3 regions of the Psychrobacillus sp. FSL K6-1415 genome follow, and region 3 is predicted to be linked to each of the others. Evidence: riboswitches for the same ligand, from Rfam matches in the RefSeq annotation. Region 3 holds a riboswitch; each other region holds the start of a gene.
The links. A riboswitch is a leader RNA that binds a small molecule or an ion and turns the genes downstream of it on or off. The one in region 3 is predicted to bind S-adenosylmethionine.

Region 1 (10,468 bases), 1.2 Mb from region 3:
ATGCATCTTGAGTATATAAAATCAGTCTTCCTGTTGATATAGAATACAGAGGATTGCATGCAATGTAGAGGCTCTGGATTTGTTATCAAAAATTTTTAATTAGGGCATTTCTTATGGATTTCTTCAACTAATAAAAAAGTATACGACATAAAAATAGACGGTATCTATCGTATAGAGTAGCGTTAGAGCCCCCGAAATTGTATCTTCGGGGGCCTGCTCCATGAATAGGAAAGTAGCTTTTCTCTAGTTATCCAAAAATGCACTAACGTGTTTCTAGAAGTTGTAGAAGAGCGACGGACAGATAAGCGCCATAAAATTACCAAAAAAATGATGCTGGTTGGTTGTGACGGACGTCACAACCAACCAGCATCACTAAAAATTCAATCGGCAATAATATAGCAACAAGTTAGTCCAGAGCATTTCGGAAACGTTGGAAACAGGTTTTGAATTTAAAGGGTGGGCATTTTTTTTGAGTCTTAATTTCTTAATTCGAGGTTGAATCCTTAGTCACCGTTCAAAATGATTGCTCATCTCTTACAATATTATGTATGATAAAAAGAAAAAGGTGGTACAACATGACTATTCAATATTATGGCTATCCTAAATGTACAACGTGTAGAAAAGCGAGCAAATGGTTAAAGGACAATGATATAGAATACATAGACAACCATATAGCTGAAAATCCTCCAACTAAAGATTTGCTTCAAAAAATGTTCGAAGTAAGTGGCTTAGAACTCAAAAAATTCTTTAATACTTCTGGTATGAAATATCGAGAACTTGGTCTAAAAGACAAGCTTCCAACGATGTCAGAAGATGAGCAATTAGCCTTGCTTGCTTCTGATGGAATGCTTATTAAACGTCCAGTTGTTTTTGATGGTGAAAAATTAACGCTAGGCTTCAAGGAACAACAGTTTGAGGATGTTTGGAAGACTTCTTAAAGTCACTTGTTTTTACTATAAAAATATGTGAATATAGTAGATGAATGTATTATTAATGGAGAGGGGTATATATATGAACGCACCTAAAGATTTAAAATACTCAGCAGAGCACGAATGGGTAAAGACTGAAGGCGGAAATATCCGTATCGGTATTACTGAATTTGCACAATCAGAGCTTGGAGATATCGTGTTTGTCGAGCTTCCACAAGTCGGAGATGATATTAAAGCAGGAGATCCATTTGGTAGTGTAGAGTCTGTAAAAACTGTCTCTGAACTGTATGCACCAATAAGCGGTAAAGTAGTAGATGTAAATACAGAATTAGAAGATAACCCTGAATATGTAAACGAATCCCCTTATGAAAATGCATGGATGATTGTTGTAGAGCCAGCTGATGTAACGGAAGTCGATGGTTTACTTTCTCCAGAAAAATACGAAGAATTAATTTCAGAATAATTATGAAAACGCCGCTTAATGTCGGCGTTTTTTTCATATAATATTGGAAAGGGCATAGTTGGGAGAGATGCTGAATGGCTATTGTCTTTAGTGAAAAAATAATTATAGTTGAGGGAAGATCAGATAAATTAAAGCTTTTAAAATTACTTGATGAATCAACAGAAATTATTTGTACAAACGGAACGATATCCAATGTAAAGCTAGAAGAGATTTTAAGTCCTTACGACGGTATTCCTATTTATGCGTTTTTAGATGCGGATAGATCAGGCGAGCAAATTCGCTCCATCGTCAGGAAAGAATACCCTGAAGCTATTCATCTATATACCAATCCAATGTATTGTGAAGTGGCGACTACACCGTTCAAAGTTTTGGCATCCATATTAAAAAGTGTTAATATAAAAGTGAAAAGACAATATTTACTTTAGGATGATGTAATGTGAATGAATGGACACTTGAACAGTGGAACGACCATAAGAACAGTGGTCAGCTTACAATGTTCTATATTTATACACCCTTATGTGGAACATGCCAAGTTGCAAGTAAGATGATGCAAGTTGTACAAGAGATGATGCCTTTTTCAATTGGCCAAGCAAATATTAACTATCTAGAGAATTTTGCAATGGATTATCATATTGAAAGCGTGCCATGCCTGATAATCGCTAAAGGTGGAACTGTATATAAAAAGATATATGCATTTCAATCAGTTCCATTTATATTAGAGACAATAAAAAGTATTGACGAGCAAGTAGTCGTGTGATAACATTCGATATACCAACAAATTAAATAGTGTTACTCTTATTAAGAGTGGTGGAGGGAAGTGCCCTATGAAGCCCGGCAACCGTCATGTAAATGAAATGGTGCCAAATCACGCAAAGCTGTTGCTTTGGGAAATGAGAGAATGGATGAACGTTATTAAAATAAATAACTTAAAACCCTTCTGCTCTTTTGCAGGAGGGTTTTTTTAGATAGAAATGGGAAGTATATGTATTTACATAGTAACTGTTGACGCATTGAGTAGTTTTAAAATGCAGGATTAAAAATTCATACAATATTTCTTGAAGATAGATAGACAATTGAGCATTTCGTAGAAAGGTGGCAAGTTTCCCATGATTAGTTTAAATAATGTTTCGAAAAAATTTAGCACGAAACAAGGTACAATCGTTGCAGTTGAAGAGGTGAATCTTGACATAAAGAAAGGTGAAATTTTCGGCATCATTGGATACAGTGGTGCAGGAAAGAGTACACTTATTCGATTATTGAATGGATTAGAAAAGCCAACTTCGGGTCAAATTATCGTCAACAATCAAGATATTACTAAGATAAATGAAGTGAAGCTTCGTCAAGTAAGACAAAAGGTAAGTATGATTTTCCAACACTTTAATCTGTTATGGTCAAGAACGGTTGCGGAAAATATTGCTTTTCCATTAGAAATTGCTGGTGTTCCACAAGCACAACGTTCTTCGAGAGTAGAGGAACTAATTGATTTAGTTGGTTTAGAAGGTCGCGGACATTATTATCCTTCACAGTTATCAGGAGGACAAAAACAACGTGTCGGAATTGCGCGGGCATTAGCCAATCGTCCAGAAGTGCTTCTCTGTGATGAAGCAACCTCTGCGTTAGACCCAGAAACTACAGACTCAATTTTAGACTTATTAGTTAGTATCAATGAAAAATTAGGGCTGACAATTGTATTGATTACCCACGAGATGCAGGTTATTCAAAAGATTTGCGGTCGTGTTGCAGTAATGGAAAAAGGTCATGTAGTAGAAGAAGGAAAAGTACTAGATGTATTCCAAAACCCGCAACAACCTATTACGAAACGTTTTGTCTCGCAAGTAAGTGATTCCAATAAAGCAATACAAACAATACAGCATTTAAAAGAGCTATATCCAAATGGCAAGCTGATAAAGCTAGTATTTGTTGGAGAGCAAACAGAACAACCAATATTGTCGAGACTTATTAAGCAATTTGATTTAGAAGTCAATATTGTCCAAGGTAATATTTCGCATACACAAAATGGCGCATTTGGTACCTTAATCCTTCAACTAGAAGGAGATGCATTATTGGTGGATGAGGCCATCCGCTATATACATGAACAAAAAGTAAATACAGAGGTGATCAACAATGATTAATGATTTATTTCCTAATGTTGATTGGCCAAAAATGTGGGAAGCAACCGTTGAAACATTATATATGACTGCAGTATCTACTATACTGACAGCAATTATTGGGCTAGTGCTCGGTCTTTTACTTTTCTTAACTAGTCCTCATCAAGCATGGGCGAACAAGTTAGCGAACTGGTTAACAGGAGCTTTCGTTAATATATTCCGTTCCATTCCATTTATTATTTTGATTATTTTATTAATCCCATTAACGAAGTTTTTAGTTGGAACAATGCGTGGGCCAAATGCTGCATTCCCAGCTTTAGTTATTGGAGCTGCTCCATTTTACGCTCGTATGGTGTTGATAGCTCTACGAGAAATTGATAAAGGAGTACTAGAAGCAGCTAAATCGATGGGCGCTAAAACTTCTACTGTTATTTGGAAGGTTCTATTGCCAGAATCTATGCCCGCATTAGTATCAGGTATTACGGTTACGGGGATTTCACTAGTTGGTTATACAGCTATGGCCGGTATTATCGGTGCTGGGGGACTAGGAACGCTAGCATTCTTAGATGGATTCCAAAGAGGTAGAACAGATGTAACACTTGTTGCCACAATACTAATATTAATCATGGTATTTATAATTCAGTGGATAGGCGATTTAATTACTACAAAAATAGATAAACGATAATAGGTGTAAACGAGAGTACTCGATCACATAGAAAACATAGGTAAAAAGGGAGAGATTTGAAAATGAAGAAGTTATTAGCTGGAGCTTTATTATCAGTGAGTGCATTAACACTTGCAGCGTGCGGAGAAGAAGAGGGTAGTAAACTTGTAATAGGTGCATCGAACGTACCTCATGCAGTTATATTAGAAGAAGTTAAACCAATTCTTGAAGAACAAGGAATTGAACTTGTTGTAGAATCGTATCAAGATTATGTATTACCAAACAAAGATTTAGATTCAGGTGACTTGGATGCGAATTATTTCCAACATATCCCTTACTTTGAGTCACAAAAAGCTGATTTTGGATATGATTTTGCTAACGCTGGTGAAATACATATTGAACCAATCGGTTTATATTCTAAAAAATACGGTTCTATTGAAGAGCTTCCAGAAGGTGCAACAATTCTAATGAGTAACTCTGTTGCAGATCACGGTCGTATTCTTGCTATGTTAGAAGCAAAAGGACTAATTAAATTAGCAGATGGTGTTGACAAAACAAAAGCTGAAGTGAAAGACATCGTTGATAATCCTAAAAATCTTGAATTTGACGCTAACTATGAATCAGCACTGATGGTTCAGTTATATGAAAACGAAGAAGGCGATGCAGTATTGATCAACTCTAACTACGCAATAGACGCTGGTATCAATCCATTAGAAGATTCTATTGCAATTGAAGAATCTAATGAATCTCCATATGTGAATATCATTGCTGTAAACTCAGGTGATGAAGACAATAAAGAGATTAAAGCTTTAGTAGAAGCATTGAAATCTGAAGAAATTCAAGACTTCATCCTAAGCGAGTGGGGCGGATCTGTAGTACCAGTAAAATAATAATATTATTTGAGGAAACAGACATCTTCGGGTGTCTGTTTTTTTTGTGCAGGCGAATGGCGAAAGCCCAAAAGGAAGTCGCAACCGCCCGCTCGAGTATTTTAAGCGCCCGAACCAACCTGCTATCCGCCCGGGGGGAGGACGAACGCCTGAGAGGAAGTCGCAACCGCCCGTTCGAGTATTCTAAGCGCCCAGGCCAACCTGCTATCCGCCCGGGGGTAGGACGAACGCCCAAGAGGAAGTCGCAACCGCCCGCTCGACTATTTTAAGCGCCCGAACCAACCTGCTATCCGCCCGGGGTAGGACGAACGCCCGAGAAGAAGTCGCAACCGCCCGTTCGAGTATTCTAAGTGCCCAGGCTAACCTGCTATCCGCCCGGGGGTAGGACGAACGCCCGAGAGGAAGTCGCAACCGCCCGTTCGAGTATTCTAAGTTCCCAGGCTAACCTGCTATCCGCCCGGGGTAGGACGAACGCCCGAGAAGAAGTCGCAACCGCCCGATCGACTACTTTAAGCGCCCGAACCAACCTGCTATCCGCCCGGGGGGAGGACGAACGCCCGAGAAGAAGTCGCAATCGCCCGATCGAGTATTCTAAGTGCCCAGGCTAACCTGCTATCCGCCCGGGGGTAGGACGAACGCCCGAGAAGAAGTCGCAACCGCCCGATCGAGTATTCTAAGTGCCCAGGCTAACCTGCTATCCGCCCGGGGGTAGGACGAACGCCCGAGAGGAAGTCGGAACCGCCCGTTCGAGTATTCTAAGTTCCCAGGCTAACCTGCTATCCGCCCGGGGTAGGACGAACGCCCGAGAAGAAGTCGCAATCGCCCGATTGAGTAGTCAAAGTGCTCGAGCCAGTCTGGTATCCGTCCAGCAGAAACTGAGCACTAAAAAGAGTCAATACCGCTTTTCAAGCATTCTTTATTCACCAATCTGCACAATAAAAAAATTTAGTCTAGAAAAGACTAACTATTCGTGATATTGTGTTGAAGAGGTGATGATAATTTGATAATTAAACCGTATTCCCCTTCAAAATATGTAGCAAGAATGTCTGATTTAATAGAAAGACTTTCTCCGCAACATCCACAATATACAAGAATTTCTAAAGAGATAGGTGCTATTAAAGCAGGAGATTATGGTGAAGAGGTTATTTACAAAGTGCTAGAGCAAATGAAAATTCCATATAGATGTTATATTTTTCACAAGGTGTTTCTCTTTGCGGAATTTGCATTTGAATTAGACTTCCTGATAATAACCCCATATGGAGTAGTAATTCTTGAAGTAAAAAACATCATTGGGGAATTAGAGTTTTCGACTAATCCATCACAACTTATCCAACGAAAAGAGGATGGAAGAATAACTAAATATCCTTGCCCCGCAAATCAGTTGAATGAATATAAATATCAACTTTCTCAGTTCTTCCTCCAGTATAATATTTCAGTCCCAATTCATGGTGTAGTAATCTTTGCGTCTCGTAATAGTTTTGTTAAACATTCAGTCAGCGGCGTTAAAATAATGTATAGGAATGAAATGCGTTCCTTCCTACGACATTTCCCCGAAAATAGTTCAACCCTAAGTCAAAAAGAAATGGAGAAAATAAAAGAAGTAATTCTAAGAAGTACCTATTCGCCTCCATCCATTCCTCTTATCGAACATTTCTCAATTTCACTTAAAGATTTAAAGCTCGGAGTAAAATGTGAAAGCTGCGGATTTATTGGAATGCAGAAAATAGCCCGAACTTGGTATTGTCCTACTTGTAAAGAAAACAATTCATATGCACACAAAAAAGCAGTTTCCACTTATTTTTCGCTCTGTAAAGAAACTATTACTAATAAAGAATGTAGAGAGTTTCTACTTTTAAACAACAGGTATGAAGCAAAAAGAATTCTATCAAGCTCTGACTTAGTAAAATACGGAAAAGGCTCTAATACTTACTACACGAACTACAGTTCAAAAAAATGTTAATAGAATATTATGTATACTACTAATCCTATTCACTTTAATAAGTGACTGTGCTAAAGTGTATAAATGTTATTAATAATACATTTGTGCATATGAGGAGGACATCGTATGAAGAGGTTTGGGTTATTGCCGCGAATAGTGATAGCGATAGTATTTGGTGTTTTATTGGGACTAGTTGTCCCTAAAATAGTGGTAGAGATAATGGCTACTTTTAATAGTATTTTTAGTGCCTTTTTAGGGTTTATTGTTCCTTTCATTATTATTGGGTTTATTGTTCCAGGGATAGCTAAGCTTGGAAAGGGTTCTGGTAGATTACTTGGTATTTCTACGGGAATTGCCTATTTATCTACCATTGTAGCAGGCTTGATAGCATTTTTTGTCGCATCAAATTTACTGCCTAAGTTTATAGGTGGTAAAGAGAGTGTTAAGTTAGAGAATCCGGAAGAATTTTTAATTGGGGGCTTATTTGAAATGCCGATACCTCCGATGATGGATATAATGACAGCATTAGTTTTCTCATTCATTATGGGGATTGGGATTTCCAAACTAAAAGGAAACATGTTACAAAATGCATTTGAAGAGTTTAGCGAGATTATTGAGAAGGTAATCTCTTATGTTATTATCCCATTATTACCGATACATATTTTTGGAATCTTTATGAATATGGCGTACGGTGGACAAGTGGCTAAGGTTTTATCGGTTTTTGGAGTCGTGTTTGTCATGATTATTGTGCTGCATCTTGTCATGCTTTTATTACAATATACAGCAGCTGGTACGGTAACTGGGAAAAACCCTTTGAAACTCTTAAAAACAATGTCCCCAGCTTATTTTACAGCTTTAGGTACACAGTCATCAGCTGCAACAATTCCGGTGACGCTAAAGCAGGCTCAGCAAACTGGTGCTTCAGCTAAAGTGACAAACTTTACGATTCCTCTATTTGCAACAATCCACTTGTCAGGGAGTACGATTACACTTGTCTCTTGTTCAATCGGTGTATTGCTTATAAATGGACAGGATATTATGCTATCTTCATTTGCACCTTTTATATTTATGCTTGGTGTAACGATGATTGCAGCTCCTGGAGTTCCAGGTGGAGCAGTTATGGCGGCACTGGGATTATTGGAAACAATGCTTGGATTCAACGGGGCAATGATTGGATTAATGATTGCACTATACATTGCACAGGACAGCTTTGGAACGGCGACAAATGTAACTGGTGATGGAGCACTTGCGATTATCGTAGACAAATTTTCAAAAACTGCATAAGTTATTAAAGAAATATGTTTAAGACCCAAATAGTTGGGTATATAAATGATGAACTTAAAAACAGAGAGGGATGATTCATTATCAGTTCGGAAGACTTACCTTATACAGAACAGATGGACCACGCATTTAGAGGAGTACATGGTTTTGGATATGATGAATTGAGACAAAGTCAAGAACTAAGATTGCAAGTTGAAAACAAACGGCAAGAGGATCATGAAAAATGTATGCAATTAGCGGCTAAACTTGATGCCCAAGCATTTAGGGGATAATATACAAGAGTCCACGGAGAATTTCTTCGTGGATTCTTTTTGTTTTCACTAGCTTCATAGTGAAATCGATTCTCATTTAGACTATTCTTAATGAAAATAAAGAAAGATTACTATTTACCTAATAATTTCGTTGTAAAGTCAAGAGAAAACAGGAAATCTGTATATTCTACAATATTAAATAGAATATGCTCCAAAAGATTTGCAAGGTACTTCAGTTTGGGTTAAGATTAGAATGATAATAAATTAGAATGGTTATACATTCATATTTACTTAATGGAGGTTATTAAATGTCGACTTTAGTTATTAAAGATTTACACGTTGAAATAGACGGTAAAGAGATTTTAAAAGGTGTTAATTTAACAATTAATACGAACGAAATTCACGCAGTAATGGGTCCTAATGGTACAGGTAAATCTACTTTAGCTTCTGCTATTATGGGTCATCCAAAATATGAAGTTACATCTGGTTCAATTGAATTGGACGGAGAAGATGTTTTAGCAATGGAAGTAGACGAACGTGCTCAAGCTGGTCTATTCCTGGCGATGCAATATCCAAGTGAAATTACTGGAGTTACAAATGCTGATTTCCTACGTTCAGCGATTAATTCACGTCGTGAAGAAGGCGATGAAATCTCTTTAATGAAATTCATTCGCGAGCTTGATAGCAAAATGGAATTTTTAGAAATGGATTTAGATATGGCACAACGTTATTTAAATGAAGGATTCTCAGGCGGGGAGAAAAAACGTAATGAGATTCTTCAATTAATGATGTTGCAACCCAAATTTGCTATTTTAGATGAAATTGACTCTGGTCTTGATATCGATGCATTAAAAGTTGTTTCTAAAGGTATCAACGAAATGCGTGGAGAAGGATTCGGAAGCTTAGTAATCACTCACTATCAACGTCTTCTTAACTACATCACGCCAGACCATGTACATGTAATGATGCAAGGACGTGTAGTTAAATCCGGTGGTCCTGAACTTGCTCAAAGATTAGAAGCAGAAGGATACGAATGGGTAAAAGAAGAGTTAGGAATTGAAGACGAAACAGTTGGACAAGAAGCATAAGAAAGGGGACGAATCAGCATGACGGTTGAAACAAAATTGGCATTAACCGAGCAAGATATTCGCTCCTTTTCAGAAGGTAAGCAAGAACCAAGCTGGATGACAGAACTTCGTCTGAAAGCATTTGGTGAACTTGAAACACTTCCGATGCCAACACCAGACAAAACAAAAATTACTAATTGGAATTTCACAGAGTTTCCAGTTCATACTGTAGATAGCAGTAAATTTACTTCTTTAAACGAACTACCTGATGAAGTGAAAGCAGTTGTAAATGCGGATGAACAAAAAAATATTTACATCCAACATAACAATACACCTGCATTTCTTTCATTATCAGAAGATCTAAAAGCTAAAGGTGTTATCTTAACTGATATATACACTGCAATTCGTGAGCATTCTGATCTTGTTCAACAATACTTTATGACCGACGGTGTCAAAGTAACAGAACATAAATTAACTGCACTTCATGCTGCATTATTAAACGGTGGTGTATTCTTATACGTGCCTAAGAATGTTGTAGTAGAAGAACCAATTCAAGTTATTTATTTACATGACGATAAAGCAGCTTCACTTTTCAATCATACTTTACTAGTAGCGGATGAAAATAGTTCTGTAACTTATGTAGAGAACTATTTGTCCACTGTTGAACATGCAGAAGGTTTAGCTAATATCGTGACGGAAGTTATTGCTAAAGACAATTCAAAAGTTACATTTGGAACTGTTGATGTTCTAGCAGAAGGATTTACAACATACGTTAATCGTCGCGGTGTAACAAGTCGTGATGCGGTTCTTGAATGGGCACTTGGTATGATGAATGACAGTGATACTATTTCTGAAAATACAACACATTTAGTTGGA
Region 2 (10,468 bases), 2.1 Mb from region 3:
TAAAGGGTCAAGTCTTTAAATTAGTGGAAGAATTACCTACTTACTTTATTCAGCTCTTCAATGACTTAGATGAATTTTTACGAACATCTATTTTTCAGGAATATTATTTACAAATTGAGAATGATGTTACTTCAGTATTAAATGGTCTTCCAGCTGAAATAGGAGAGTTTGTACAAGATACTGTAACCGGTATTATAACTGGGATTTCATCGATTGTTGGTGTATTAACTAGTTTTGTTTTAGCTATAGTAACTGTACCTTTTATCGTTTTTTATCTTTTAAAGGACGGCGAGAAGTTACCCCACTTTGTTCTGAAGTTGTTTCCTCCAAGAATGAGAGATGATTTACAATCTGTATTTACAGGTATAGATAGACAAATTAGTTCTTATATTCAAGGACAAATACTAGTATCAATGTGTATTGGAATAATGATTTCTATTGGATTTACAATTATCGGTATGCCGTATGCACTTCTACTTGGAGTCATAGCGATGGTTACAAGTGTAGTACCTTATTTAGGTCCAGTGATAGCTATTACTCCTGCTGCTATTATAGCCCTAGTAAAATCACCACTTATGCTAGTAGGGTTGGCGATAGTTTGGACGATTGTCCAGTTAATAGAAGGGAAGTTTATATCACCACAAATTATGGGTAAATCATTACATGTTCACCCAATTACAATTATCTTTGTTCTTATTACATCAGGTGCATTATTTGGTGTTCCAGGAGTAATATTAGGAATTCCAGGATATGCAATTTTGAAAGTAATCGTTTCACACTTTTATACATTGTTTAAAAAGCGTTATAATAAGTTTGAACCAGTAATAGAAAATCACTATGAGTATACAAATCACAAGGTGGACTGAGAATAATGGCGAAGAAATTTGAATCTTCCATAGAAGTAAAATCTATAAAGATAGACACGATTGTCGATCACCCTTATATTGAACATGGTATTAATCTGTCGGGCACGATTTATATAGAAGGGGTACACGATGAATCGGTAGAAAATATCAAATTAGAGGTATTTAAACTGACAAATGGTGAATCACCTAAAATTGTATCGAAGCACTCAATTGAATTAGTAGGAGCAGCTGCATCTAAGGACATGCAAATGATACCTTTTGAAATTATGCCAGATGAAAGATGGATTCCAGATAGTAATGAGGAAGTAACAAGACTAATTTTAAGAACAACAGTATTATTCGAAAATGGTTCTGAATATAACGACGAAGATGAAATTTATTTTGATATTGAAGAATGATTTATGAAGCTCTAGCCTCGTGCTAGAGCTCTTTTTTTATAAGAGAATCTACTTGGCAAAAAAACATCATCCATTTAATTAAACTAAAAGTTAAACCATGAAAAGATAGTTGAATAAATTTTATAGTATAAAGTTACGAAGGTTGTGCATTCTAATGTTAAATTAGGAGGAAACTAACAATGTTTAAACGAATGTTTTCGATACTTATTATTTCTTGTTTCATACTTACTGCCTGTGGATTTCAAAGGAATTCCAATCAACCAGCTAACCCTGAGACGCAAATAGACAACCAAGATCAAGAAATTCCAAATACAGGTAATGAAGAAGTTAATGAAGAAAATGATGTAGGTATTCCTAAAGTGGACGAATCCATAAATGATCCATCTTTTGAAAAACCAAATGAAAATAACGATTGAATTGTTTGAATAATTATGCTATTATTTATTTAACTAATTCGAACGGAGGTGAAGAAAGAATGAAAAACGCTATGAATGCACAATTTTTTATGTTGGAATTTTTATCCACTTCTTGTGCAATTACTCATGAAATTGCTAACAACGGGACAGGTCTGTCCATTTTTAGACAATTTCAAAGTAATGTTCATAGCTAAGAAGTCATTCTTTCGGATCCTAAATGGTAGCGAGAAGACTGTGCTTTTTAGACAGTCTTTTTTTGTTGCGAAAAAAAGGCGCTTCTTAGCTCATAAAGAATTGAAGGGAAGCGATCATAATGATATGTACAATACAAAATATAACAAAAATGCTTGGAGGAAATACGATTTTCGGAAACTTATCTCTTGATATTAAAACGGGAGACAGGTTAGCCATTGTTGGTCGTAACGGTAGCGGTAAAACTACATTGTTCAAATTGTTAGCAGGAAATGAAAAACCTGACGAAGGATATATCAACTTTAAGAAAGGTGTATCCATTGGTTATTTGGCTCAAATACCTACTTTTTCAGAAGATATTACAGGTCTTGATGTTCTCCATTATGCTTTTCAAAAGATTACGGAGTTACAAAAGAAAATGATTCTGATGGAGCAACAAATGACAACCTTAAATTCAGAAGGGATGGAGCGCCTGCTACAACAATACGGAGAAGTACAAGAACAATTTACACTTTTAGGCGGTTATACAATGGAGTCTGAAATTGAAAAAGTAGTGCAGGGACTTCAGTTGAACCAATTCGTAAACCAATCATTTGCTAGTTTAAGTGGTGGCGAACAAACAAAAATAATGATTGGGAAAATTTTACTGTCAAATCCAGATATATTATTGTTGGATGAACCGACGAATCATTTAGATTTATTTGCAGTTGAGTGGTTGGAACAATATTTGGTTAACTATTCAGGGACTGTTGTAATCATTTCGCATGACAGATATTTCTTAGACCAGGTCGTAAATAAAATTGCAGATTTAGAAGAAGGTGAGCTTTCTCTTTATCATGGAGATTATTCTTCCTTTATTTTAGAGAAAGAAGCTAGATTAATGCGTGAGTTCCAGGAGTATGAGGAACAACAGAAAAAGATCAAAAAAATGAAGGATGCAATAAGACGACTTAGACAATGGGCAAATGAAGCGGTTCCACCAAATCCAAAGTTATTTCGTCAGGCACGTAATATGGAAAGGGCACTAGAGAGAATGGTAAAAGTTAGAAAACCTTTAATCGACCCGAAAAAGATGGAGCTTTCCTTTGAATTTGCTTCTAGAAGTGGAAAAGAAGTAGTTATGATGAAAAATGTATATAAATCATTTGGAGATAAAGCATTGCTAGAAAATGCACAGCTAAATCTATACTGGAAGGACCGAGTTGCGATAGTAGGTCGAAACGGTTCTGGTAAATCCACTATATTAAATCTTCTGCGTGGAGAGATACCTATTGACAATGGAGAAGCTCGGTTAGGTAGTAATGTCCGGGCAGGTTATTTGTCGCAGCATTATGAAATTCAGGATCCGAAGTCTAGGCTAATTGATGTATTTCGAAGTGAGTTAAATGTGGTCGAGGGAGATGCACGACATATTCTCGCAAAATTTATGTTCTATGGACCAGATGTATTTAAGCGAATAGGTGATTTAAGCGGTGGTGAGCGCATGAGACTTCGGTTAGCACAGCTCATGCATCAGGATATTAATCTCCTAATTCTTGATGAACCGACGAACCATTTAGATATTGAGTCTAGAGAAGTACTTGAAGATGCTTTAGCTGATTTTGATGGAACTATATTGGCCGTATCACATGATCGGTATTTTTTAAATAAATTATTTCCTAAAACTGTCTGGTTAGAAAAAGCCCAGCTCACTACATTTGAAGGACCATATGAGTGGGCTAGAACAAAATGGGAGGAAATGTATTCTAAGCGAGAAGTAGAAGATGTTTCAGAGAAAAAGACTAAAACTAAACAACCAACAAGGGAACGTGTAAAAGAGCGAACAATCGATGAAGAAATTTCTTGTTTGGAAAGTGAAATTTCATATTTAAAAGAAAATGCAAAAATAGAAACTGATTGGGGAATTTATGAAAAGCTTATCGAATCTATTCAAGCAAAAGAAGAACAACTTGAAATCTTATTGGAGGAATGGATTGGTTAGGAAGTATTAGAATTACTTATAATGATTATGACCACCTTTTAAGAAGGTGGTCTCTTTTGTGAGATTTCAAGTCAGGTATCTCAAATTGGAAGATTTATTTTTAGTTCCTTTATTTTCATTAATAATATGTTTGAAATCATCATCTGCAGAAAATATGATAGAAAGGTAAATAAGAAGGTATTTCACCGAAATTTGTTTTTTTGAAGAGTAAGTTATTTTTCATGCATTAATATTCTCTCATTGTGCCGATATAATAGTATAAATATACTTATATATGGAATATTCATATCGGAGCATATTCAATACATAGAGAAGGAAGATGAGTAATGCGTAAATCTATAAAGTGGAAAATAATTATTGCTGTTATGGCTCTAATTATTGTAAGTATGGCACCATTAATAACCATTAGTACGAACACTATTAGTAAAAAGACGGAAAAAGACTTAATTGATCAAAGCCAAGTTATAGTTCAAGAAATGTCAACATCAATTCAGAATTATTTAGCTACATATGAAAAAGGGCTTATTCAATTATCAACTTCAAATGATATTGTAGATTTTCATAATAGTGCTAAAGCAACTGATGGAGTTTTAGCCAAGAAATTAGAGAAACAATTAGATACTAAATTTAATGAATTTGTTTCATTATATGACGCTGTAGCTTCAGTCTACATAGCTTTACCTGATAAATCGATTGAAATTATCCCAGAAGCAGACCTAGGAGCAGATTTTGATCCTACTTCAAGGGAATGGTATTTAAATGCAGTTTCAAATAAAGACAGTTTCAGCTGGTCTAAACCTTTTGTAGATGCTTCTACTGGAGAATATGCAATTTCTGGTGCAAAAGCTGTTATTAGAGATGGCCAAGTGGTTGGTGTATTAGCCATTGATATTCTATTATCCAAATTAACAGAAACGTTAGCAAACAATGAGTTAGGTTATGAAGGTTATCCAATTATTGTGGATGCAGATGGTAATGCTATAGTTCATCCCACTTTATTTGGTGAAAACATATCTGAGAATTCATCAGTTAAAAAAATGCTATCTAGTTCCTTGGAAAGTGGAAATGTGACTGACGGAACGGAGAGTACTAATACAATTACTGTATTTACAACTATACCAGAATTGGATTGGAAAATAGGAGCTGTTTATGAGGAAAATAAGATAAACCAAACAGCAGACAGTATACGTACAATGATAATAATAATTGTTTTAGCCATTGAGGCAATCATATTTATCGTATTATATTTCATGATTAGCGCTATTTTAAAACCAATCGGCCAACTAAAAAAATTAATGGATTCTATTGCTGATGGAGATTTAACTGTACAAGCGAATATAAGGTCTAAGGACGAAATTGGTCAACTTGCTACAAACTTCAACAAAATGTCTAGCAGTATGAATGGAATTATTCAGGTTGTAAAAGAGTCCGCAAATAATGTGCAGTCAAATTCTGAAAATTTAAGTGCTGTAGCTGAAGAAACAAATGCTTCTGCGGAACAAGTGTCATTAGCTGTTAGTGAAATTGCAGAAGGTGCATCTAAATCAGCAGAAGATGCTGGTGAAGTAACAGAGAGTTCCGTGCACTTAAGCGAGCAAATCAATCTCATTAACGAAAAATCAATAACGATGACTGATATAGCTACTAAAGCAAATTTAATGAATACAAATGGTCAAAACCAAATGAGTGAATTGAAAACTTCTTTCCAAAACTGGGAGTCTAATCTTACCTCCATGTCTACATTGTTTACAACTTTAGAAGTTAGAGTAAAAGCGATTGGCAGTGTTATGGAAACCATTATGGAAATCTCATCACAAACAAATCTCCTCGCACTGAATGCAAGTATTGAAGCGGCCCGTGCAGGTGAGCATGGAAAGGGCTTTGCGGTCGTTGCGGATGAGGTGCGAAAGCTTGCAGAACAATCTGCTAAAGCCACAGAGGAAGTAAAACAAACTATTACGGAGCTACAAAGTGAATCCCATATTGTAGGGGAGCAAATGACAGACACCATCAAAACATTCCGTGAACAAGGTTCTGTTGTAACTGATACTGAGTTAACATTTAGTGAAATATCAATATTGATGAATAGTTTACAAACATCTATTGATGCAGTTTCAGCAGAAATTGAACAGGTTTCCAACTATAAAGATCAGGTAGTAGATACTATTCAAGTGATGGCTGCAACTTCAGAACAAACCGCAGCAGCCTGTGAAGAAGTGAGTGCGTCTTCTGATGAGCAGTTACGAGCGATTCAGTCGGTTGCTGCAGCATCTGAGACCTTAACAGAGCTTAGTGATAAACTTGCGGAAGCAGTGAATCGTTTCAAAGTTTAAAAGAAGTTGAATTATTGGAAAACACATGTTAATATTCTTTAATAAAGAACAATATAATTTAATAACTCTTATCAAGAGAAGCAGAGGGACATGGCCCGTTGAAGCTTCAGCAACCTCTGATTTATCAGAAAGGTGCTAACTCCTACAAGATATAATTTCTTGAAAGATAAGAATCGAGAGCAAAACGTTCACCCTCTTTTCTTATATAAAGGAAAAGAGGGTTTTTAAATTTAAGGGGGAGTACTATTTTGCCGATAAATATACCTAAACAATTACCAGCAGCTGAACTTCTTAAAAAAGAGAAAATATTTATCATGGATACCGATCGAGCAATAACTCAAGATATACGTCCATTAAACATAATTATTTTGAATCTTATGCCTGAAAAGGAGAAAACCGAACTTCAATTGTTACGATTATTAGGGAATACATCCCTCCAAGTAAATGTGACTTTTTTACATATGGCAACACATGATTCCAAAAATGTTAGTAAAACTCATTTAGATACTTTCTATACGACTTTTGAGGATATCAAACACAGAAAATTTGATGGAATGATTATTACAGGTGCTCCAATTGAGCATTTACCATTCGAAGATGTTAATTATTGGCCTGAAATGACTGAAATAATGGAATGGTCCAAAACGCATGTGACCTCTGTTCTTCATATTTGTTGGGGAGCGCAGGCAGCGCTTTATCATCATTATAGTATTGGTAAATTCGACCTACCCAAAAAATGTTTTGGTGTATTTAGTCATCGGTTATCCGATCCAACCATTCAATTAGTACGAGGATTTAATGATGAATTTTATGCACCTGTATCTCGTTACACTGCTGTGTTATACGACGAGATTAAACAAGACCCTCGACTGATATTGCTTTCCAATTCGGAAGATGCAGGTGTTTTCCTAGTAATATCTAAAGATAAAAAGCATATTATGATTACTGGTCACTTAGAGTATGATGCAACAACACTTGCAGATGAATACCAAAGAGATATATCAAAAGGTGTGGAGATTGATGTTCCAGAAAATTATTTTCCAAACAATGATCCATCACAAAAGCCAATGAACTCATGGCGGTCACATACACATTTGCTATTTTCCAATTGGTTGAATTATTATGTTTACCAAGAAACACCTTATGAATGGGAATAACTTTACAAAGTTGGTGTAGCTATGAATATTAGGTGGAAAAGAGAAGAAATAATTTTTGAAACATTGTATGAAGCCGATGTTTGGGCCGATTCTTTAGCAAATGAAATTTACGGAAGAATTTACGATGGATATATAACCTCAGACTACAAAATTGCTTATTCTCTTGCTTTTAGATTAGCTTCGATAGACACATTTAGAGTCAATACTCAGCAGGATGGATTAAATATATATAAAGTATGGGTGACTACCTAATCTGAAAAATAAGATTCAGGATTGAAGATGAGAGGGTAAGGTTCTCAGTCAACTCATAATTTAGAGAAAGACTGGGTACTTTTACTTTTAGTGGAAAATTAAAACAACCTGAGTTCATCTAAATATGGACTCAGGTTGAAAATTGTTATTAAATTTTAGGGTTTCACACTCCATTTACTTGTTGAAATGGTATATATTCCAAATATCAGGTGTTTCAGAGCCGATATACCAAGCAGCTGCTCCACCTAAGTTAAATTGGTTAGCAAGGTCAATACGAAGTTTGATAGATTGTTTATCCTCTACCCATATTTGGTGCTTATCCCCGTTTGCAGTAAATTCCACATAATTTTGCTGGGTATTTTGATCCCAAACTTTTATAAGATTTTTTGAAGAGATAATTTGTTCAACCTCACCCATTGTACGGTCGATACTTTTCACTTTTTTTGTCGTTAAATTAGTAATCCATTCTCTTGTGTAGAAAGGTACCGCCAAGATAATCTTGTGAGATGGTACGTCTTCCAGTAACAGTTCAATACCTTCTTGAACCCATGGCATAGAAGCTACAGACCCCGCTATTGGACTACCTCCCCAATGCTCATCATACCCCATCATAATGATATAGTCAGCAACCTGACCTAACGCATAACGGTCTATACTGCCAGACCAAAAAGGATCCTTGTTTTCGCGAGTAACGTCTACAGATACTTTAATTCCGTGTGGATGAAGAGCGTTTTTAAGTTCGGTTACGAAGCGGATAAAATCTTGCTTGTTTTTCGGATCGATGTTTTCAAAGTCCACATTTATTCCATCGCTTTTTGTTTGAACTAAAGAATTTTTAAGCGTTGACACTAATTTTTTGCGTTTTTCAGGATTACTTAATACCAAGTCAGTTAAAACTGGGTCGAATTTATTTCCAATTAGGGGCCAAACTTTCTTGCCTTTGTTATGTGCATCTTTCAGATAATTTGTGTCAGCTGTAATTAAAACAAAATTACCTGTGTTGTTTAAAGTATACCATCTTGGTGACACCACATTTAAATTAGAGTGCTTCAATTGTTGTGAATAATTTTGCGAACTTCCGTTATACTTCCATCCCATTACGATTCGTTGCTGGTTCGTTTGTTTTAAAAGTGATTTATTAACCCAGCCTTTTTTATCACCCAACAACTGAATTTGTACGTAATAATCGGGAATGTTTAATTTTTGACCGACAATTAGGTTTGAAGATTGTAGTCTGTTCAACTTAGTTAAATCATTTATAGTTACATTGAATTTTTCAGAAATCTTCCATAAAGTATCACCATTTATAACAGTATATAGTGTATGTGTTTGTGGAATTATTAATTTCTGTCCAATTCGAATTTCTGCTGAAGATAGCTTATTTGTCTCTTGAAGTGCACTAAGTGGAATCCCGTATTGGTTTGAAATTTTCCATAATGTATTTCCAGGACTTACAGTATGCACTATAACGGTAGATGAGTCTCCTGATGCAGTAGATAGGACAGGGAATTCTTCTCCTTTTTTTAAAGTGGTGATAACAGTCGAACCTTGTTTTGGTAAACTTAATACGCTAACGTTATCTATTTGAACAGTCCCCACTGTAAGTGAACTACCAGTGGCTGTACTTTGTATAGGGTGAGAGCTTAGAAATAAGACAAATATAATAAAAATAGGAAGTACTTTTTTCACTTAAACCCATTCTCCTCTAGTTTGAAAGTAGTATTATAACTTTCATATATTACTATGTTTATAAATTAATAGATACAGGTACTTTGTGGTAAGTTCACCAATACAAAATGGGCGACAATAAGAAATGCTTATTAACATGCGGAATCTGTGAAATGCCCACAAAAAAAGCCAACTTCCAAATAAGTTGGCTTTCAGCTTGAAGACAAAAGTATTTTTATAAACTGCTATGAGTAATAATAAATATCTTTAAAGAGGTTGCTTTATCTAAATAAAAGTATTTATAGTGGAAACCTTTAAGGAGTTGTTTATAAGGCAAGGACCACCACGAAGACTCCTGTTGGAACAACTTGACCAATGTCTTTGCGACGAGTAACCGCAGGAGCATATGTTTTCACCGTGACGAGGAGGCTGAAGCCAAGCCCACGGAAAGCGAAGTGGTGGTCCTTGCAGATTTTAGTATACAACTCTATGCACCAAAAATTGAGTTTCTCTACAGTCTGAAAGCCAACTTCCAAATAAGTTGGTTTTTACTTTTTCCTATATATTAACTACGTTGGTCAGATATGGTTGCATTATTATTAGCTGCACTAAGAGCTTGAAGATTATCATATGGTGGTCCAGTAGTTGTACCGGCAAATAATACGATATCAAACTCATTCATTGGAATACCCCATGAGTTGCCCACAAAAGTAGTGAAAGCTCTGTCTACTAAGAAAGCGCCTTTTGTGTTATATACTACATTATTATCTATCTCGCCAGTTACATTTGGATTAATGTATATCCCGGTTCGTAATGAATAAAACGTATTTCCCTCAACGACAATGTTTATCCCGCCTTGTGATACTACTGCCCGGTTTACAACCCAGTTTGACATTGGCAATGCTTGTGGTGGACCAAATATCGTATTATTTAATAAGTTTGTATTTGTACCACCAATTTGGATGAATTCCTTTGCATATGGAATATCACTAGTTATTGTTAGACCGTTAATTGTAGTATCAGTTGCAGTAATTAATAAGGCTATAATATCTGCTTGAAGAAGAAGAGTTGTTCCAGGTTCTCCTAATAAGGTTATTCCCATTTTGTTAACTAAAATTTGGGAAGTGATTGGATATGTGCCACTTAAAATATGCACGGTTCCTCCAGGATTAACAGCTGCAACTCCATCGGTAATAGTTCCAAAA
Region 3 (10,468 bases):
CTGCAAGTAAGCCAGAGATGGAAGCAAGTAAACAATAGGCAAGAGCAAGTAAAGATAAACAGAATTAAATTATTCATGAAAAAAAGAAGATCTAGCAAAACGTCTGTCCAAAGCTCTTCGAAAACAATAGAAATAGATTTTGATCTTAAAGGACCGAGCGTCTTTTGTCAGTTTTGCTTATGTTAGTCTTTAAACAAGTTAAACCACCCTTTGTACTTGAACCAACCAAGCATTGAAATAGCAATGAGAGCTATAGCGCCCAACACTACAAAATAACTATATTTCCACTCAAGCTCGGGCATGTTCTTGAAGTTCATTCCATATACTCCCACGATAAACGTTAAGGGGATGAAAACGGTTGATACAATCGTTAGTATCATCATAATACGGTTCATCCGACTAGAATTTATCGACATATGACTATCCCGGATATCGGCGGTAAGTTCACGGTTCGATTCAATCATCTCTGTCAGTCGTATTAAATGATCGTAAATATCTGCAAAATAGGTGTGCTCAGTTTGTTGTAAATTCATTCGTTCTGAATTTAAAATTCGATAGAGTAAATCTCTCATAGGAATAACTGTACGTCTTAAACGTAGCAAATCTCCTCGAAGATCGAACACCAAATCCATAGAAAAATGGCGCATATCATAAGTGAGCTTATCTTCTACAGCATTTAAATAGTCTTCAATTTTGTAGACAATCGGAAAATAGGCATCCACCACTTTATCGACTATATGATAAGTTGCATGGATAGCACCTCTATCCCAGCCTTGTGGATTTTGTCTAATACGCTCTCGTGCCTGCTCCATTTCATGCATTGGATGGAAATGAAATGACACTACATAATCCTGACCTACAAATATATCTAACTCTTCTGCCTCTAATGTCTCCTCGTTAAGCGTATGTAAAACAAAGAAGTTGTATCCATCATAATAATCTACCTTAGGTCGCTGCAGTCTTTGTAGGCAGTCTTCAATAGCGAGTGGGTGAAAATGAAAAAAAGAACTAAGTATAAGCTCCTCTTCCTTGGAGGGCTCACCAATATCAATCCAGTACCATTCAAACTTTTTTTGTTTTATATCCTCTAATGGAAAGTCACTTACTATATCATGATCGGTCGTTATACCAATCGTGCGAATCATAGGAATCCCTCACTTTCATCACAATCTCTTTTCTTATTAATTAAAATGTATAACCTTTTATTCAGTGTCTGTCTAGCTCCAACGCTTTTCTAGGTTTCCATAGACGCTTGCACTTTTCTTATTATCTCATAGTCTCCCTGTTATAATGAATCTAAAACAAAGGAGAGGTAGTATGGAAAAAAATAATTATGAAGCCTTAATCCCGAATCGCATATTTGTAGGAGGCGTAGATGGGGTTGAACCTCTATTAGCTAATGAACAAATAGATATTATTTTCGACCTAAGGGTTGCATCTAAAGATCATCCTGCTGAAAATTTAAAGGTACATCAACCGATTTTGGATGGACAAAACGAACAGGTTGATTCAATTAAAGCTGGTATCCATGAAGTCGTTCAAGCATATAACCAGGGTAAAAATGTCTACTTTCACTGTAATTCAGGTGGTGGAAGAGCAGGGACAATGGCTGTTGCCACTTTGATGGAGTTAAATCTAGCAGAAACAGTAGAAGAAGCAGAAGAAATGGCCAAAGCAATTCGATCAAAGATAAACCTAAAAGAGGACCAACGAGATTCATTAAAAAGAATATATTCTAAATAAATCAAAAATTATTGTTGACTTATATAATTTCTATTTGTATACTAGGCATTAATCAAATAAAACAACTTTCTTATCAAGAGAGGTGGAGGGACTTGGCCCTATGATACCTCAGCAACAGGCAATTATGTACTGTGCTAATTCCAGAAGCGTTAGCTTGAAGATAAGAAGAGAATAATCACTGGTGACGTGTAAACCTCTTCTTGTTTCTAAGAAGGGGTTTTATTTGATTTAAACTATAAAAATAGGGGGAGAAATCAAATATGTCATCGGAATTATTAAAAGCCTTCAACACTTTAAAAGAAAAGCAGTGGGTAGATTTAACACATATATTCGGAGCAAACTCACCACATTTTTCAGCTTTTAAGGCAGCTGAAATAGACACATTGTTTAATCATGACGATGGATTTTTTGCACAAAGCTTTCAATTTGCAGGGCAATATGGCACGCATATAGACGCACCAATTCATTTTGTTAGAGATTCTCGTTACTTAGAAGAACTGGAATTAAAAGAACTCGTATTACCATTAGTTGTCATTGACCAGTCTAAGGAAGCTGCTGAAGATAATGACTTTACTTTATCAGTGGATGATATTTTAACATTTGAAAAAGCACATGGAAAAATCGAAGAAGGCTCATTTGTCGCACTTCGTACTGATTGGAGTAAACGTTGGCCAGACGAAAAAGCATTTAATAATAAAGATACAGATGGTAATAATCACGTACCAGGATGGGGAATAGAAGCATTAAAGTTCTTATTCCAAGAAAGAAAGGTTAAAGCTATAGGACATGAAACATTTGACACTGATTCAAGTGTGGATTATCTAAAAAATGGCGCATTACATGGAGAATATTACGTGCTTGAACAAGATACTTACCAAATAGAGCTATTAACGAACTTAGATAAGCTCCCTGCAAAAGGAGCTATTATATTCAATATCGTTCCAAAACCAGAGAAAGCCTCTGGATTCCCAGTACGATCATTTGCTATTTTACCATAAAAGGAGATGGATAAATTGCCAGTTAAAACAGCTATTCAAGCACCATTTAGAGCAGACCATGTAGGAAGTTTGTTAAGGCCAGAAAGTTTATTAACCGCGAGAAAAGAATACAAGGAGGGAACGATTACTAGAGAACAATTAAAAGCAGTTGAAACTAAAGAAATTCAAAGAATCGTTGATAAGCAAATCGAGGTAGGTCTAGAGCTTGTGACAGATGGAGAGTTTCGTCGCGACTGGTGGCATTTAGACTTCTTAGAGCATTTAAATGGTTTTGAAGGGTATGTACCCGAAAAAGGGTATATATTTGAAGGGATAGAAACAGAGAAATACGAAGTTCGCAATATCGGCAAAATCTCTTTCAACCCAGATCATCCATTTATCCAAGACTTTATTGATTTTAATGAGATTGTAGCTGGTCGTGCTGTTGCCAAACAAACTATCCCAAGTCCTAACCAATTGTTCCATCCTGGAATCCGAGATGAGAAAGTCTATCCAGATGTAGAAGAATTTGCAAAGGATGTAATTGCTGCTTATCAAGAAACTATACAAGCCTTTTATAAGGCAGGAGTTAGATATTTACAAATTGACGATGTTTATATTGCAGGTCTTTCTTCTCCAGATATTCCATATAAAGAAGGAGAAAGAGAATACTTAATAGATCTCGCTCTAAGGGTCGTCAATGGTATCCTAGAAAGTAAACCAGCAGACTTAGTAGTCACGACACATCTATGCCGTGGAAACTATCAATCTACTTGGGCTTTTGGTGGAAGCTATGCTTTGATAGCTCCGACATTATTTGCAAAAGAAAAAGTGGATGGATTCTTCTTAGAATACGATGATAATCGTTCTGGAGATTTTCAGCCCCTTGCTCATATACCAAACGGAGGAGCAAAAGTAGTTTTAGGTATTTTCACCTCTAAAACAGGTGAATTAGAAAACAAGGACAACATTCTTGCTCGAATTGAAGAAGCAATTCAATATGTACCATTAGAGCAACTAAGTATTAGTCCTCAATGCGGCTTTGCTTCCACCCATCACGGTAATAAGCTTACCGAAGAACAACAATGGGAAAAACTAAAATATATTGTTGATATCTCTAAAGAAGTTTGGGGTTAATCTGTGTAACATCTCGATTACATTCCATACTCATTTGTTGAAGACTGTAAACGAGTAAAATATAACTTTCTTTCTCGCATCTCATTTGATAATGGGTAAGAAAGTAACTTAACAAAAATGCCAAGGGAATAAAACCCTTGGCATTTTTGTTATTTTTTTATTTTCATTGCTTTTGCTTCTGCTTTTAATGCCTTCAAAAGCGAAATAATCATTAGTAGCATTACAAACGAAAATGGTAAGGCAGCAATAATTATTGTATTTTGCAATGCATCCAACCCATTAACGGATAACAATATAATTGCAATTACAGATAGTGCAAATCCCCAAGCAAGCTTTACTTTGTTCGGTGGTGTCAGTGATCCATTTGTCGACTGCATACCAAGAACGAAAGTAGCAGAATCTGCTGAAGTAATGAAAAAGGAACTAATTAATATAACTGCAAATACAGAAATAACGGTAGAGAGGGGCATCAGGTTGAACATTTCAAAAATCGTCAATTCGGTCGAGGCTTGAGCTAAGTCGGAAACTCCTCTTTTTTGAAAATCGATTGCTGTCGTACCAAAAGCCGAAAACCAAAAGGCTCCTAGTATAGTAGGAGCTACAAGAACACCTGTGACAAACTCGCGAATCGTGCGTCCTTTAGAAACTCGAGCGATGAACATACTAACAAATGGTGCCCAAGAAATCCACCATGCCCAATAGAAGATAGTCCAGTTATTAAGCCATTCACGATGTCCAGCATTTAATGGAGACGTTCGGAAGCTCATTTGTACGATATTTGCCAAATAACCCCCAAAAGAATCCGTTAACATATCAAAAATTAATAATGTTGGTCCAAGTATGATGACAAACCCAAGTAGAGCAAGAGCCAATATCAAATTCGTATTGGATAAATATTTTATCCCTTTACTTAATCCTGACCAAGCGGACATTACGAAAAGAACAGTGACAACCGCTATAATGATAATTTGAGACATAATCCCAATTTTAAAGCCGAATAAGTAATTTAACCCTCCGTTAATTTGAACTGCACCGAATCCGAGAGAAGTAGCAACACCGAACGCTGTAGCGAAAACAGCTAGCACATCCACAAGTGTACCCCAAGGGCCTTCCATCTTTTTGCCGAAAATCGGCTTCAATGTAGAAGAAATTAAGCCTGGTTCCCCTTTGCGGAACTGAAAGAAAGCAAGAGACAGGGCAACTACTCCATACATTGCCCAAACATGGAATCCCCAGTGGAAGAAAGTTTGGCGGAGTGATTCTTTAAAAGCTGCACTAGTATTTGGCTCTGTTGTCGCAGGATCGATGGCATAATGTGATAAAGGTTCAGCAGCACCATAAAAGACAAGCCCAATTCCCATACCGGCAGAAAATAGCATAGCAATCCAAGTAATAGTTGAAAACTGTGGACGATCTGTATCTTTTCCGAGTCGGATTTTTCCGTATGGACTAAAGATGAAGAAAATGCTTAACGCTAGCATAAACGTCATAAGTATCATGTAGTACCAACCAAATGACGAAGCAACAAAATTCTTAATAGTTGTGGTAATAGCCTCGAAACTTGCGGGAGCTAAAGCCCCGTAACCGACCGCTAAAACTATTAAACTCATTGTAATATAAAATACCTTTGATAATTTTTTCATGTTTCCCCCTACATAATTAAAGTTAAACAGTTAACTATACTATAAAATGGTATCAAATCAACCAATACACTTTGTCCCGATTCTTTTAAGTATTTCCATTTTAGATGATATTGAAACTTCTATTTCGTAATGAAAGCTAAAATAGCAATTTTTATTTTTAATTTAATGGAGATGTTTGTCTAGTTTGCTTGCTGTCCTCTTGCATTTACTAATAGTAGTGCAAGAAGGAGGTGAATTAACCATGAATCAACATCGTCAACCCTGTTCCTGTAATTCCTGTCATCAAACGCAGTGGCATCAACCAGCTGCGCAACCAGTTGTTTGTCCCCCGCAATACCGAGTGCGTGATTCGTTCTCACCAAGAATGCAACCTGTTATCCACCCAATTGTAAATGTGAATAGAGAACATATCGTAAACGTCCCTCAACATTTTTACACAGTGACCAACCAAAATGTAATGGCACCTGGAAGCCAACAGGCATTTCCTATGCAACAAGGACAGTTTCCACAACAATCTTTTGGTCAGCCATTTGGACAACAGTTTGGGCAACAACAATTCGGACAGCAACAGTTCTTCCCAGGTCAGAATAGATAATTCATCGATATTGTAGTTTCTTCTACGTTATTTAGAAAGTACGAGCAAATGCCTTTTGTAAAAAGTGCATTTGCTTTTTTTATTTAACTTACTAAAAGCCTTACATTTTCTTTAAAAGTATTCGCATAAAATAATATCTATGTATTTAGATATATTGTAATTTTCAGTATATTTTGATAAAGTTTATAATTATTTCGGTTTTCAAAAAGAAAAATAGAATGATATGGGGGAGTAATATGAAGTTATTTTTATCAGTCGATATGGAAGGGATTACTGGTTTACCAGACTATACGTTTGTAGAGTCTAATAAGCATAATTACGAACGGGCGAGACGTATAATGACCCAGGAAGCTAATGCAATTGTAGAAGGTGCTATATCAAAAGGTATAAAAGAAATATTAGTCAATGACAGTCATTCTAAGATGAATAATCTTCTCGTAGAAGAATTACATCCAGATGCATCCTTAATTACAGGAGATTTTAAGCCTTATTCAATGGTGCATGCGCTAGACGAAACGTATTTAGGAGCAGTGTTCGCTGGTTATCATTCGCGTGCTGGACAACCGGGTGTCATGAGTCACTCGATGATTTTTGGGGTTCGGAATATGTACATAAATGATGTAGTGGTTGGAGAACTTGGATTAAATGCTTACGTAGCAGGCTATTATGGGGTGCCTGTTATTATGGTGGCAGGAGACGACGGTGCCTGTAGGGAAGCGCAAGATCTTTTACCCGGCGTAGTAACTGCAGTGATGAAAGAGTCTATTTCTCGTTCAGCTGTAAAAACGTTACACCCTCTAAAATCACATGCCTTGCTTAGAGAAAAAGTAGCCGAGGCTATTGAAAAACGAGAGCAAATAAAACCTCTAACACCACCTGAAAACCCGATATTACGAATCGAATTTGTTAACTACGGTCAAGCGGAGTGGGCAGCTTTAATGCCAGGTTGTGAAATTATAGAAGGGACTACAACGGTGAAGTTTAAAGCTAAAGATATATTAGAGGCTTACCGAGCAATGCTTGTTATGGTGGAATTAGCGTTACAAGCTAAATTCTGTTAAGGGGGATTTTGGATGCAGAAATATATTATTAAGCGTTTTCTCATGATGATTGCAACGATTTTAATCATCGCGACATTGACTTTCGTATTGATGCACTTAATACCAGGTTCTCCATTTGAAGGAGAGCGGACGACTAATCCTACTATTCAAGCAAACTTAGAAAAGTTTTATAAATTGGATGAACCACTTCATGTTCAATATTTAAGCTATTTAAAATCTATTGTCACATTTGACTTTGGTCCTTCGATTAAAAAACCAAATGAATCTGTAAATGATTTGTTGGCACGGGGATTTCCAATCTCCTTTGAACTTGGGATGGTCACTATTTTAGTAGCTTTGCTATCAGGAATAATACTAGGAACGATTGCTGCTCTTCGACATAATGGTCTAATAGATTATTTTGCTATGACATTTGCAGTTATTGGTATATCTGTTCCTAACTTCGTCCTTGCTACATTACTTATCCAACAACTTGCCGTTACTTGGGACTTGCTTCCGGCGGCAACCTGGTCTAGTCCGTTACATATGGTATTGCCCGTAATAGCTCTTGCAACAGGGCCTACAGCTATCATTGCTCGTTTAACTAGATCTAGTATGTTGGAAGTGCTAACACAGGATTATATAAAAATGGCTCGTGCAAAAGGATTATCACCAGTAAGGATAATTATCCGCCATGCATTAAGAAATGCACTTATGCCAGTAGTGACTATTTTGGGGACTATGCTTGCGGGAATACTAACAGGAACTTTTGTAATCGAGCGTATTTTTGCTATTCCAGGAATGGGCAAATATTTCGTAGAGAGTATTAATAACCGAGATTATCCAGTAATAATGGGGACAACTGTGTTTTATAGCGCATTTCTGGTGTTCATGCTTTTCATTGTAGATATTGTCTATGGATTACTGGACCCACGCATAAAATTACACCGTAAGGAGGGGGATGCCTAATGACAAATTCACAAGAAGTAGTGTCCCCTCAGCATGTTAAGGATGAATGGTTTCGACCTCTTCCGAAGAAGCAGGGCAGTGCAGAAACAGTTGTTAGACCCTCATTATCCTATTGGAAGGATGCTTGGCGCCGTTTACGAAAAAATAAATTGGCGATGGGAGGATTAATCTTTCTTATTTTACTAATGCTTTTCGCGGTATTTGGTCCTATTTTTTCTCCCTATTCAGTTACAGCTACTGATTACCCTAGTCAAAATCAGCCTCCATCCGCAGCTCATTGGTTTGGTACAGATGAAGCAGGACGAGACGTATTTACAAGAACCTGGTACGGTGCCCGTATTTCCATATTTGTTGGAGTGATGGCTGCACTAATTGATTTCTTTATTGGCATTATTTACGGCGGTATTAGTGGATATAAAGGTGGACGCACAGATTCCTTCATGATGCGTGTGGTAGAAGTGCTTTATGGATTACCACATTTGTTAGTAGTCATACTATTGATGGTTATAATGGGTGCAAGTTTGACGACCATTATTGTTGCTCTTACAGTAACTGGATGGGTAGGGATGGCTCGAATTGTACGAGGACAGGTATTACAAATAAAAAATTATGAGTTCGTCACAGCATCCAAGTCGTTTGGTGCGAAGAGCTCTAGAATTATCCGGAAAAACTTATTACCGAATACGATGGGTCCTATTATAGTTCAGATGACACTTACAGTTCCGAGTGCTATTTTTGCAGAAGCATTTCTAAGTTTTTTAGGCTTAGGAATAGCGGCCCCATTTGCGAGCTGGGGTGTAATGGCAAATGATGCGCTTCCTGTTATTTTATCTGGTCATTGGTGGCGTTTATTCTTCCCTGCATTGTTTATTTCTTTAACAATGTTTGCATTTAATGTGCTAGGGGATGGACTGCAGGATGCTCTAGATCCGAAGCTGAGGAGGTAGATTGGATGAATGAACATCAATTAGATCATGCAAAGGAACAAATAAAAGAGCGAGTTGATGAAGTAGATAAATCTCTTCCAGTAGGTACCTCTGGGGTGCAAAAGAATAGAAAGAAGTCAAAGAAAGTTAGGTCAGATGTAAAAGTACTACAGGTAAATAATCTTCAGGTTTCTTTTCGAACATATGGTGGAGAGGTTGAAGCGGTTAGAGGGGTTAGTTTCGATTTACATCAAGGGGAAACACTTGCAATAGTGGGTGAATCGGGATGTGGAAAAAGCGTTACTTCTAATGCGATTATGGGGTTAATACCAAAGCCTGCTGGAATTATTAAGAATGGCCGAGTTCTTTTTAAAGGGAAAGAATTGACGAATATGTCGAAGCCGCAACTGCGGAAAATTCAAGGCGTTGATATATCAATGATTTTCCAAGATCCAATGACTGCACTAAACCCAACTCTCACGATAGGGGAGCAGTTAACTGAAGGACTTCGGACACATAAAAAAGTAAGTAAACAGGATGCAAAGCAAAAAGCAATAGAAATGTTGGAATTAGTAGGGATACCTAATCCTACAGAACGTTTAAAGCAATTTCCTCATCAATTTTCTGGTGGAATGCGTCAACGAATCGTAATTGCCATTGCGCTAATTTGTGAACCTGAGCTATTGATTGCAGATGAACCAACAACAGCACTCGATGTAACGATCCAAGCACAAATTTTAGAACTCTTTGAGGAGATTCAGCAAAAAACAGATATATCGATTATTTTAATTACTCATGATTTAGGAGTCGTTGCAAAAATAGCTGATCGAATAGCAGTAATGTATGCAGGGAAAATAGTAGAAATTGGTGATAAGCGTGCAATATTTTACACACCAGAGCATCCATATACGAAAGGACTTTTAAATTCAGTACCACGTCTGGATTTGGTTGAAGAAGAGCTACAGCCAATTGAAGGAACACCACCAGATTTATTTTCGCCACCGCAAGGATGTCCTTTCACGGCAAGATGTCCGTATGCGATGGAAGTATGCGATCATGTATATCCTTCTACGACAACAAAATCTGATACACATGCGGTTGACTGTTGGCTTCAAGACGAACGTGCAAAAGTATTACAAGAGTTATCTTGAATAGGATGAGCGCGCGTAAGTGCATTCACATATATATTACAAAGGGGGAACTAGAATGAAGAAATGGTTATCATTATTTGTAGTAGCGTTATTTGTCCTTGTGTTAAGTGCTTGTACAGCCACGAAAGATGCGGGTGAAACACCGAAAACTAATACAGGTAATGAAGGAGAAGAGAAGGAAACTGCAGCAGAAACGGAAACAGAAAAAGTACTCAAATTAAATAATGGAAATGAGCCAACCTCATTTGATCCATCTGTAGGATTTGATGCAGTTTCTTGGAATGCAC

Region 1: it holds a riboswitch for S-adenosylmethionine, as region 3 does, so the genes downstream of both, MKY60_RS14145 (methionine ABC transporter ATP-binding protein) here and MKY60_RS20370 (cyclase family protein) in region 3, are expected to answer to the same signal.
Region 2: it holds a riboswitch for S-adenosylmethionine, as region 3 does, so the genes downstream of both, metA (homoserine O-acetyltransferase MetA) here and MKY60_RS20370 (cyclase family protein) in region 3, are expected to answer to the same signal.

The regions. Positions count from the first base shown of each region.
Region 1 covers NZ_JBBOOQ010000001.1:2,955,177-2,965,644, reverse strand. Annotated here, with positions in the region: gene MKY60_RS14165 (arsenate reductase family protein) at 576-938, shown strand; gene gcvH (glycine cleavage system protein GcvH) at 1,012-1,392, shown strand; gene MKY60_RS14155 (toprim domain-containing protein) at 1,467-1,817, shown strand; gene MKY60_RS14150 (thioredoxin family protein) at 1,829-2,149, shown strand; SAM riboswitch class I at 2,185-2,289, shown strand; gene MKY60_RS14145 (methionine ABC transporter ATP-binding protein) at 2,499-3,524, shown strand; gene MKY60_RS14140 (methionine ABC transporter permease) at 3,517-4,185, shown strand; gene MKY60_RS14135 (MetQ/NlpA family ABC transporter substrate-binding protein) at 4,248-5,054, shown strand; gene MKY60_RS14130 (nuclease-related domain-containing protein) at 6,097-7,014, shown strand; gene MKY60_RS14125 (dicarboxylate/amino acid:cation symporter) at 7,120-8,277, shown strand; gene sufC (Fe-S cluster assembly ATPase SufC) at 8,834-9,613, shown strand; gene sufD (Fe-S cluster assembly protein SufD) at 9,632-10,468, shown strand, end outside.
Region 2 covers NZ_JBBOOQ010000001.1:1,991,497-2,001,964, forward strand. Annotated here, with positions in the region: gene MKY60_RS09305 (AI-2E family transporter) at 1-866, shown strand, start outside; gene MKY60_RS09310 (sporulation protein) at 872-1,264, shown strand; gene MKY60_RS09315 (hypothetical protein) at 1,444-1,680, shown strand; gene MKY60_RS09320 (RAxF-45 family protein) at 1,740-1,874, shown strand; gene abc-f (ribosomal protection-like ABC-F family protein) at 1,994-3,853, shown strand; gene MKY60_RS09330 (methyl-accepting chemotaxis protein) at 4,180-6,186, shown strand; SAM riboswitch class I at 6,252-6,359, shown strand; gene metA (homoserine O-acetyltransferase MetA) at 6,435-7,343, shown strand; gene MKY60_RS09340 (hypothetical protein) at 7,365-7,595, shown strand; gene MKY60_RS09345 (LysM peptidoglycan-binding domain-containing protein) at 7,770-9,284, opposite strand; gene MKY60_RS09350 (hypothetical protein) at 9,829-10,468, opposite strand, start outside.
Region 3 covers NZ_JBBOOQ010000001.1:4,120,970-4,131,437, reverse strand. Annotated here, with positions in the region: gene corA (magnesium/cobalt transporter CorA) at 183-1,145, opposite strand; gene MKY60_RS20375 (protein-tyrosine phosphatase family protein) at 1,318-1,743, shown strand; SAM riboswitch class I at 1,811-1,910, shown strand; gene MKY60_RS20370 (cyclase family protein) at 2,004-2,741, shown strand; gene MKY60_RS20365 (5-methyltetrahydropteroyltriglutamate--homocysteine S-methyltransferase) at 2,757-3,857, shown strand; gene MKY60_RS20360 (glycine betaine uptake BCCT transporter) at 4,007-5,500, opposite strand; gene MKY60_RS20355 (hypothetical protein) at 5,742-6,095, shown strand; gene MKY60_RS20350 (M55 family metallopeptidase) at 6,332-7,156, shown strand; gene MKY60_RS20345 (ABC transporter permease) at 7,169-8,104, shown strand; gene MKY60_RS20340 (ABC transporter permease) at 8,104-9,051, shown strand; gene MKY60_RS20335 (ABC transporter ATP-binding protein) at 9,057-10,181, shown strand; gene MKY60_RS20330 (peptide ABC transporter substrate-binding protein) at 10,237-10,468, shown strand, end outside.